4 regions of the Streptomyces sp. NPDC005435 genome follow, and region 1 is predicted to be linked to each of the others. Evidence: riboswitches for the same ligand, from Rfam matches in the RefSeq annotation. Region 1 holds a riboswitch; each other region holds the start of a gene.

Evidence for each region. A riboswitch is a leader RNA that binds a small molecule or an ion and turns the genes downstream of it on or off. The one in region 1 is predicted to bind cyclic di-AMP.
Region 2: another riboswitch for cyclic di-AMP. It lies ahead of AB0898_RS14750 (M23 family metallopeptidase); the one in region 1 lies ahead of AB0898_RS31330 (transglycosylase family protein).
Region 3: another riboswitch for cyclic di-AMP. It lies ahead of AB0898_RS23225 (transglycosylase SLT domain-containing protein); the one in region 1 lies ahead of AB0898_RS31330 (transglycosylase family protein).
Region 4: another riboswitch for cyclic di-AMP. It lies ahead of AB0898_RS13635 (C40 family peptidase); the one in region 1 lies ahead of AB0898_RS31330 (transglycosylase family protein).

What each region holds. Positions count from the first base shown of each region.
Region 1 is NZ_JBEXEQ010000039.1:13,271-15,463, reverse strand. Features, by position in the region: gene AB0898_RS31330 (transglycosylase family protein) at 294-1,001, opposite strand; cyclic di-AMP (ydaO/yuaA leader) riboswitch at 1,005-1,178, opposite strand; gene AB0898_RS31325 (transglycosylase family protein) at 1,371-2,193, opposite strand, start outside.
Region 2 is NZ_JBEXEQ010000010.1:109,573-111,765, forward strand. Features, by position in the region: gene AB0898_RS14745 (pitrilysin family protein) at 1-674, shown strand, start outside; cyclic di-AMP (ydaO/yuaA leader) riboswitch at 910-1,068, shown strand; gene AB0898_RS14750 (M23 family metallopeptidase) at 1,081-1,824, shown strand; gene AB0898_RS14755 (GntR family transcriptional regulator) at 2,057-2,193, shown strand, end outside.
Region 3 is NZ_JBEXEQ010000018.1:117,909-120,101, reverse strand. Features, by position in the region: gene AB0898_RS23230 (polyprenyl synthetase family protein) at 1-437, opposite strand, end outside; cyclic di-AMP (ydaO/yuaA leader) riboswitch at 1,051-1,288, shown strand; gene AB0898_RS23225 (transglycosylase SLT domain-containing protein) at 1,291-1,791, shown strand; gene AB0898_RS23220 (HAD family hydrolase) at 1,834-2,193, opposite strand, start outside.
Region 4 is NZ_JBEXEQ010000009.1:126,100-128,292, reverse strand. Features, by position in the region: gene AB0898_RS13645 (ATP-dependent Clp protease proteolytic subunit) at 1-344, shown strand, start outside; gene AB0898_RS13640 (hypothetical protein) at 352-657, shown strand; cyclic di-AMP (ydaO/yuaA leader) riboswitch at 1,089-1,312, shown strand; gene AB0898_RS13635 (C40 family peptidase) at 1,316-1,789, shown strand; gene AB0898_RS13630 (ATP-binding protein) at 1,832-2,193, opposite strand, start outside.

The DNA.
Region 1 (2,193 bases):
CGTCGACCGACCGTCCCGTGGACAGGGAGACCGTACTCATTGTTCACGCCCGGAACAAAGGGGTGTCAGGGGGTCTGGCCAGCGGGGTGGTGCGGTGGCCGGTACCGGACGGTCCGATACGGACCCCCGGAGCGGCCCGGGGTCCCGGGAAGCCCCGCTCCGGCGCGTACGGGGGAACACGCGCCGGTGCGGGGCCCGGTGGGGGGAAGGGGGCTCACCGCGGCGCCGTATGCGCGTGGGGGGGCGGTGCGGTGAGCGGGTGCGGGGGCGCCCGGCGAGCGGGCGCGGGGCCGCTACTTCAGGTGCAGCATCTGGCCGGGGTAGATGAGGTCGGCCTTCTGGACGATGTCCTTGTTGAGGTCGAACAGCTTCTTCCAGCCGCCCTTGACGTGGTGCTTCGTGGCGATGGTGCTGAGCGTGTCGCCCTTGACGACCTTGTACTCGCCGTCGCCCTTCTTGACCTTCTGGCCGGTCGGGGTGGTGACGGTCTGGGGCGCGGTACGGCTCGCGGAGCGCGAGGCCGTCTCCGGGGCGGTGGTGCGCGCGGCGGCGTCCGTCGTGGCCTTGGCGGTGCCCGTGGTGGTCGTCGCCGAGGTGGACGGGGTGCTCGCGGCGGCGGAGCTGTACGGCGTGCTGGACAGGCCCGTGCCGCAGACCGGCCAGGCGCCCTTGCCCTGGGCGGCGAGCACCTTCTCGGCGATGGTGATCTGCTGGTCCTTGGTGGCCTTGTCGGCCGTGGCGGAGTACTGCGTGCCGCCGTACGCGGCCCAGGTGGCGGCGGAGAACTGCAGGCCGCCGTAGTAGCCGTTGCCGGTGTTGACGGCCCAGTTGCCGCCGGACTCGCACTGGGCGACGGCGTCCCACTCGGAGGCGGTGGCGGCGGAGGCGCTGCCGGCCGCCATCAGCGGACCGGCGATCGCGGCGCCGGCGACACCGGCGAGCGCGAGGGTGCGGACGGCCTTGGCCGGGCGACGGTGCGTGCCCTTGCTGGAAAACAGCATGGTCGATCCCCTCACCGACGCCTGCGAGGTGAGCTGTCGGGTTCGGGCCGGTTGAGTTGCCCGGCCACCCTCCCCGTCGTGGAGGGGGTGGCTTCACCCCAAGCCCGCTCCGGCGTCAATCACCGGTCCGGGCACTTACCTTGGTTCCCCCGCTCCTGCCGGCGGCGCTTGACGCGTCGACTGTTCCCGGGTGACCGCTGGCAGGATTCGGCGTGCCGGCCATCGGGGCTCGTGGTGACGAGCGGACTGACCGTAGACACGGACACAGGGGAATTTCAAAGACGATCAGGGCCTCTGAGACTCATCCCACACTTTCGCCAAATAGGACATACGGCCAGAAGAGGGACGTCAATCCCGGCCCAAATCGGGCTACTTGCCGTCCGTCCCGCCGGGCACCTTGAGCGTCTGACCAAGGACGAGGTCGTCCGGGTCGCCGCCGATGGCCTTCTTGTTCGCGGAGTAGAGCGCCTGCCAGCCGCCGTCGACACCAAGGGAGTCGGCGATGGACTCCAGCGTGTCGCCCTCGTGGATGGTGTATGTGGCCGGGGAGGGCAGCGCGTGACGCCCGCTGCTGTCCGCCTTCTGATCGCTCGTCACGTTCTCGTCCGCGCTGCCGCCGCGGTGCCGGCCGCCGCCGGAGAGCGCGCCGGTGTCGACGAGGCTCCAGGAGCCGCCGTCCTGCCAGGCGTCCTCCGACTCCTCGGAGGCCGGGGCGGAGTAGCCGCCGGACGCGGCCGGGGCGTCGGCCGAGGCGGAGGCGCCGGACTTGGCGCCCTTGTCCTTGCCCTTGGCGGCGTCCTTGGCGTCGGCGTCCTTGTCCTTGCCCTGCGACGGCTTGGCCGAGGCGTCGGCGGAGGAGTCGGACGAGGGCGACGCGGTGGGCGAGTCCGACGCCTTGTCCGCGTCGGACGAGTCGGACTTACCGGAGGAATCCGACGCGGACGGCGAGGCGCTGTCCTTGCCGTCCGTGGAACCGGCGCTCGGGGAGGCGGTGTCCGCGACCCCCGTGTCCACGTTCACCGAAGCGGAGTCGGAGGTCAGGCCGGCCGTCAGGGCGCAGGTCGCCCAGTGCGTGGTGCCCTGGTCGGCGAGGATCTTCTCGGCGACGGAGATCTGCTGGGACCGGCTGGCCTGGTCGGCGGTGGCCGCGTACTGGTCGCCGCCGTACTTGGCCCAGTCGTCCTGCGAGATC
Region 2 (2,193 bases), on a different contig from region 1:
CGCCCCGCCCGGTGCCGCCGGTGACGTCCGACGACACCGGCCGCGTGGTCATCGTGGACCGGCCCGGCGCCGTCCAGACCCAGCTGCTCATCGGCCGTACCGGCTCCGACCGGCACGACCGGGTGTGGCCCGCGCAGGTGCTCGGCACCTACTGCCTCGGCGGCACCCTCACCTCCCGCCTGGACCGCGTCCTGCGCGAGGAGAAGGGCTACACCTACGGGGTGCGCGCCTTCGGCCAGGTGCTGCGCTCCTCCGCCGACGGCACGGGCGCCTCCATGCTCGCCATCAGCGGCTCGGTGGACACGCCGAACACCGGTCCGGCGCTCGCGGACCTGTGGACCGTGCTGAACACCCTCGCGGCGGAGGGCCTGACCGACGCCGAGCGGGACGTGGCCGTGCAGAACCTGGTGGGCGTGGCCCCGCTGAAGTACGAGACGGCCGCCGCCGTCGCCGGGACGCTGGCCGACCAGGTCGAGCAGCACCTGCCCGACGACTACCAGGCCGAGCTGTACCGCCGGCTGGCCGCGACCGGCACCGTGGAGGCCACCGCCGCCGTCGTGAACGCCTTCCCGGCGGACCGGCTGGTGACCGTCCTCGTCGGTGACGCCGCTCAGATCAAGGAGCCGGTGGAGGCCCTCGGCATCGGTCCGGTCACCGTGGTGCCGGCCGAGTAGCGACGAGCAGCGAGGGGCGGAGACGCCCGTACGCGCGCAGGGGCCCTGACGGCAGACGATCCGTCAGGGCCCCTTTGTGTTCGCCCCGGTCGGCAAATGTCCGGATTGATGCGGAGGTTGCCCGTCTGCCCTGTGTCGTGCGCTACAAATGCCCGGAGTCGTTTGAGTATCGGCCGCCGTCCCCATTAGCTTCGTCCGGGCTGTCCGTCAGGCAGTGCGCCGCGCCCGCGGCACCGGACAGCCGACGCCGAGTCCCCGCATGGCGCGAGCCTGGGGAGCCGGGGAACCATGTTCCCGAGGTGAATCGGGCGCCCACGCGCGAGCGGGGGAGTCCGTAGGAGACCTTCCTCTCCGAACCTGTCAGCTAACCCGGTAGGCGTGAGGGAAGGAAAGGACCAGCCACCACATGGCGTTCATGTGCGCCACCGGGAAGCACCGCAGGCCCGGACGTGTCACGCGTACCACCGCTCGGGCGGCCGGAGTCGCGGCCCTCACCACCACCGGTGTCGTCGGCACCCTGACGGCCTCCCCGGCCCTCGCCGCCGACCACTCCGCCGAGCAGACCGGTCTCACCCCGGTCATCAGCGTCAACGACGACCTCGCCGCCGAGATCGACGCCCAGGCGGCCGCCCAGCGGGCCGCCGCCGAGCGCAAGGCCGCCCAGGAGGCCGCCGCCGCGCGCGTGAAGGAGGCGCGCGCCGCCGAGGTCCGCGCGGCCCGTGCCGCCGAGCGCGAGCGGCTCAACGCCTTCGTCGCGCCGATCGCCCACTCCTACGTCTCCACCGGCTACAAGACCGGCGGCTCCCTGTGGTCCTCCGGCAGCCACACCGGCATCGACTTCCACGCCGCGAGCGGGACCCCGGTCCACGCGGTCGGCGCGGGCACCGTCGTCTCCGCCGGCTGGGGCGGGGCGTACGGCAACGAGGTGGTGATCCGGATGGCCGACGGGATGTACACCCAGTACGGCCATCTGTCGTCCCTCGGCGTCACGGTGGGCCAGAAGGTCACGCCGGGTCAGCAGATCGGCCTGTCCGGCGCGACCGGCAACGCGACCGGACCGCATCTGCACTTCGAGGCCCGTACGGGCCCCGAGTACGGCTCGGACGTCGACCCGGTCGGCTACCTCCGCAAGCACGGCCTGGACGTCTGAGGCCGGCCCGCGTTTCGCGCCGTACCCCAGGGAGCCCCGGTCCGCACCGCCGCCGGGGCTCCCGCCCTTTCCGTACCGTTTCCGGCGCGTCGGCCGTCCGGCGGCCTGCCCCGCTGTCCAAAAAAGAACCATGAATTCCGGTCCGCCGTCGGAAATTCCCGCGCATTGCAATAGAGTCACGGAACGGGCGTCCATCGTCGACGTTTCACGGGGATTAAGGCGGAGGTGGCTCATGCGTATTCCGGCGCATTCGGTGTGCACGGCGATCCGGGACGACATCGTCGCCGGGGTCCACGAGCGCGGCAGCCGCCTCACCGAGGAGGTCCTCGCCCGCCGCTACGGCGTCTCGCGCGTCCCCGTCCGCGAGGC
Region 3 (2,193 bases), on a different contig from region 1:
AGGGCCTGGACGCGGACGGCCTCCGGGCCGAGGTCGGCCAGTATCTGCGTCGCGCGGGCGAAGAGGAAGTCTCCGGTGAGGACCGCGACCGAGTTGCCCCAGCGGGTGTTGGCGCTGTCCACGCCCCGGCGCACGGCGGCCTCGTCCATCACGTCGTCGTGGTAGAGCGTCGCGAGGTGGGTCAGCTCCACGACGACGGCGGAGGGGACGATGCCCGGCGCGTACTTGTCGCCGAACTGGGCGGCGAGGAGCACGAGCAGGGGACGGAACCGCTTGCCGCCGGCCCGCACGAGGTGCTGCGCGGCGCCGGTGATGAAGGGGACCTCGCTCTTGGTGGCCTCTAGCAGGCCCTCCTCGACAGCCGTCAATCCGGCCTGGACATCGGCTTCCAGTGCCTGGTCCCGCACGCTCAGCCCGAACGGCTCGCCGACGGTCACGAGGGGTCTCCTGTCTGCTGGTGTCTGCTGGCGACTACACGGTTTGTCGATAGGTCGCTGCCATCACTCGGATCAGCGTATCCGGTCGCGTTTCCATCACCGCCATCACCCACCGCCCAGCACGGGAGGTATCGGGTCACAGCGGTCGTCTTCTTCTTTGGCGTACATGGACGGACATTCATCGACTTAACAGGACGATGTGCCTGCTGCCGGAGCTCGGCGCGCCGGGCGGACGTCCGTCCGGCCCCCATGCGGAGGGGGTCGTCTCTCCAACGAACGGGACCACCCCAGAGGTTCCGCATCCGACCGGACCGACACTCCCTAATACCCACAGACGGATCAAATCCACCTAATCGCTCATGTCTGACTTTGCGTATTTTGCGGTTTCGTGAGTTGGGTCACCAGACACCCCGGGGCGGCCGACAGGTCCCAAGTACCCCGTTCACCTTGCTCCATGGGCCAGTTGAGCGCGGGCGGACGCAAAGGATCAAGTATCCCAATCGGGACAAGTCAAGATCAACCATTGCTTTGTGTGAATCCGGCACTTGTTCCCGACATGTGCTCTCGCATACGTTCCGGCCCGTCGGGCGACGCCGAATCCTGCCGGGCCCGACACACCCACTCGACGAACTCATTTCGCACGGCAGGAGCGGGGGAACCAGGTAGGCCGCCGGGACGGGTCGACGCGCGTTGACTGACGCGCGTCGACCCGGCAACGGCTCGGGGTGAAGCCGCGACTTCGTGTCCATCGGGCACGGAGCGTTCGTGTCCCACGGACACGGATGTGAGCGGCCGGGCACCTCCCCGCCCGAACCCGACAGCTCACCTCGCAGGCGCCGGAGAGGAACGTGTCATGTCTGCTGCCGCTCAGCCGCGCCGTGCCCGCGCCCAGCGCGTCTTCCGTACGCTCGCCGTCACCGGTACCGGTGCCGCCGTGCTCGCGATCCCGTTCATCGGCGCCACCAGCGCCTCCGCCGCCCCCGCCGTCGCGCCCGCCGCCGCTCCGGCGGCCGTGACCACGCCGGCCGGGTACGCGAACAACCTCGACGGCTGGATCCGCGAGTCCCTCGCGATCATGGGCCAGAAGGGCATCCCGGGTACCTACAACGGCATCTACCGCAACGTGATGCGGGAGTCCTCCGGCAACCCGCGCGCCATCAACAACTGGGACATCAACGCCGTCAACGGCACGCCGTCCAAGGGTCTGCTCCAGGTCATCGACCCGACCTTCACGGCGTACCACGTGGCGGGCACCTCCCTCGACCCGTACGACCCGGTCGCGAACATCACGGCGGCCTGCAACTACGCCTGGCACCGCTACGGCTCGATCGACAACGTCAACGGCCCGTACTAGGCCGTAGGGGAACGTTTCCGGGGCGGGGCGCCCGTAGGGGATTCACCTACGGGCGCCCCGCCCGTCGTCCTGCCGGACGCCGTACACCCTCTCCAGCACGACCGCGACGCCGTCGTCCTCGTTGGAGAGGGTGATCTCGTCCGCGACCGCGCGCAGTTCGCGGTGGGCGTTGGCCATGGCGACGCCGTGGGCGGCCCACTGGAACATGGGGATGTCGTTCGGCATGTCGCCGAAGGCGATCGTGTCCGCGCGGCCGAGGCCCAGGTGCTCGGCGGCCAGGGCGAGTCCGGTGGCCTTGGTGATGCCGCACGGCTGGAGCTCCACGGTGCCGGGTCCCGACATGGTGACCGTGGCCAGCGAGCCGACGACCGAGCGGGCGGTCTCGGTCAGCTCGTCGTCGGA
Region 4 (2,193 bases), on a different contig from region 1:
ACGTGGCGACCTACTGCCTCGGCCAGGTCGCCTCCGCCCCGGCGGTGCTGCTCGCGGCGGGGACGCCGGGGAAGCGGTTCGTGCTGCCCGGGGCGCGGGTCGTGCTGGAGCAGCCCACGCTGGGCGAACCCGTGCACGGGCAGCCGAGCGATCTGCTCATCCAGGCCGGAGAGCTGGCGCGGACGCGGGCGCTGATGGAGGAGATGCTCGTCCGGCACACCGGGCGGGACGCCGGGCGCGTGCACGCCGATCTGGAGCGGGAGCTGGTGCTGGACGCGCGGGACGCCGTCGCGTACGGGCTCGCCGACGAGGTCGTCCAGCGCCGCGCCCCCGGCACCCGGTGAGCGCGCCGTGCTGCCGGAGCTTCCGCCGCTGCCCGCCCTGACCCGCGCCGAGGGCGACCTGATCGACCGTTATCTGGAGGTCGCCGAGCTGCTGGGGCGGATCAACCCCGCCCGCCAGGAGGACACGTACCGCGGTCTGCGGGCCGCCCAGGCCCTCGTGCGCAAGGCGACAGAGCTGCGGGACGCGCTCACGCTGATGCACCAGCGGGGCGAGACGGAGCTGCACGGGAGCACGCTGGCACGCGCGCTCCGGGTGCTGGACGGCGAACGCCGTACCGCGCGGGTCGTGCTCCCCCCGGACGACGGGAAGTGACCCGACGCGCCGGAATACCCCCGCCCTTCCATCGGGCCGGCACACCCCCCGGCCCCACCCCCGCCACGCTCCCGCCCGACCACGGCACCCGGCCCGGACACCCGGCACCCCCGCCGGCCCCCGCGTGTCGAGCACTCCTCCACTCGGGGAGCCGAAACGGGCCGAACGTGGTACCGCCGACCGTGGTATCTCCGGGCACGTTTCCGCGGCCTCCGACTTGCGCAGCGTACGGTTCACGGGGGCGCGAAAGACCTCGCGTCCCAGGTCCGGGGCTACGCCCGGGGACTGACGGAAGTTCGAGAACGGGACTGTCCACCCGAACGGGTGAGTGGTGAGTAACACCACAAACCGCCGATTCCATTGGGATTTTCCGTCAGTAGTACGTGAAGATCCCTGTCTGACGACAAGCCCCCGCCACAGCGGCGGGGCGGTCCGGGCGGACGCCGAGTCCTGCCGCCGCCCGGATGACCGGTCGACAGGAGTGCATCGGCAGGAGTGGAGGACCCGAGCAAGACGGGTCGCCGGCACGGACGTTCGCGCACAGCGGGCGGCCGTACCGAGTGGCCCTTGGGGTGAAGCCGTGGCGACACGGCCGGGCAACTTCGCCAGCCCGAATCCGACAGGTCATCCTTCACAGGCGGCTGACGAAGGGTTGCGCATGACTGCGCTCAATCGTGTCCCGTCGCTGATGGCCCGGGCCGGAACCGCCTCGGCCCTCACCCTGGCCGCCGTGGGCGGCTCGATCGCGGTACCGGGGCTGGCCACCGAGGCCTCCGCCGCGACCACCGCGACGAAGGCGCTCCAGGTCGCGGCGTCCAAGAAGGGATCGCCGTACAGCTACGGGGCCACCGGACCGCGCCGGTTCGACTGCTCGGGGCTCACGCTCTACTCGTTCAAGAAGGCGGGCAAGAAGCTGCCCCGCACCGCCGCCCAGCAGTACAACAAGACGCACCACATCTCGGCCGGCCACCGCAAGGCGGGCGACCTGGTGTTCTTCCACTCGGGGTCCAGCGTCTACCACGTCGGGATCTACGCCGGGAAGGGCAAGATCTGGCACGCCCCGAAGACCGGGGACGTGGTGCGCCTGCAGAAGATCTGGACCAAGAGCGTCTGGTACGGCCGGGTGAACTGACCCGGTGTGAGCGCCGCCGCGGTCCCCGGAGCGGGGCCGCGGCTACGGCTCCTGACGCGCCGCCGCCGTCAGGGGCCCGGCCGGTGCCGTCCAGGGCAGCTCGACGGCGACCGTCTTGCCGCCCTCGCGGGTGGAGCGCACCCGGAGCCTGCCGCCGCACTCGGCGGTCAGGCACCGGATGATGACCATCCCGCGCCCGTTGTCCTGCTGCACGGCCGCCGGCAGCCGTCTGGGGAAGCGCGGGTGGCTGTCCGTCACCCCGATGCGCAGCCACTCGTCCCGCACCAGGACGAGGTCCACGGTGAAGGTGGGCGACTGCCCGAAGGTGTGCTGCACGGCGTTGGTGGCCAGCTCGGAGACGATGAGCCGTACGGTGTCGGCCGCCTCGGTGTCCGACGGCAGCC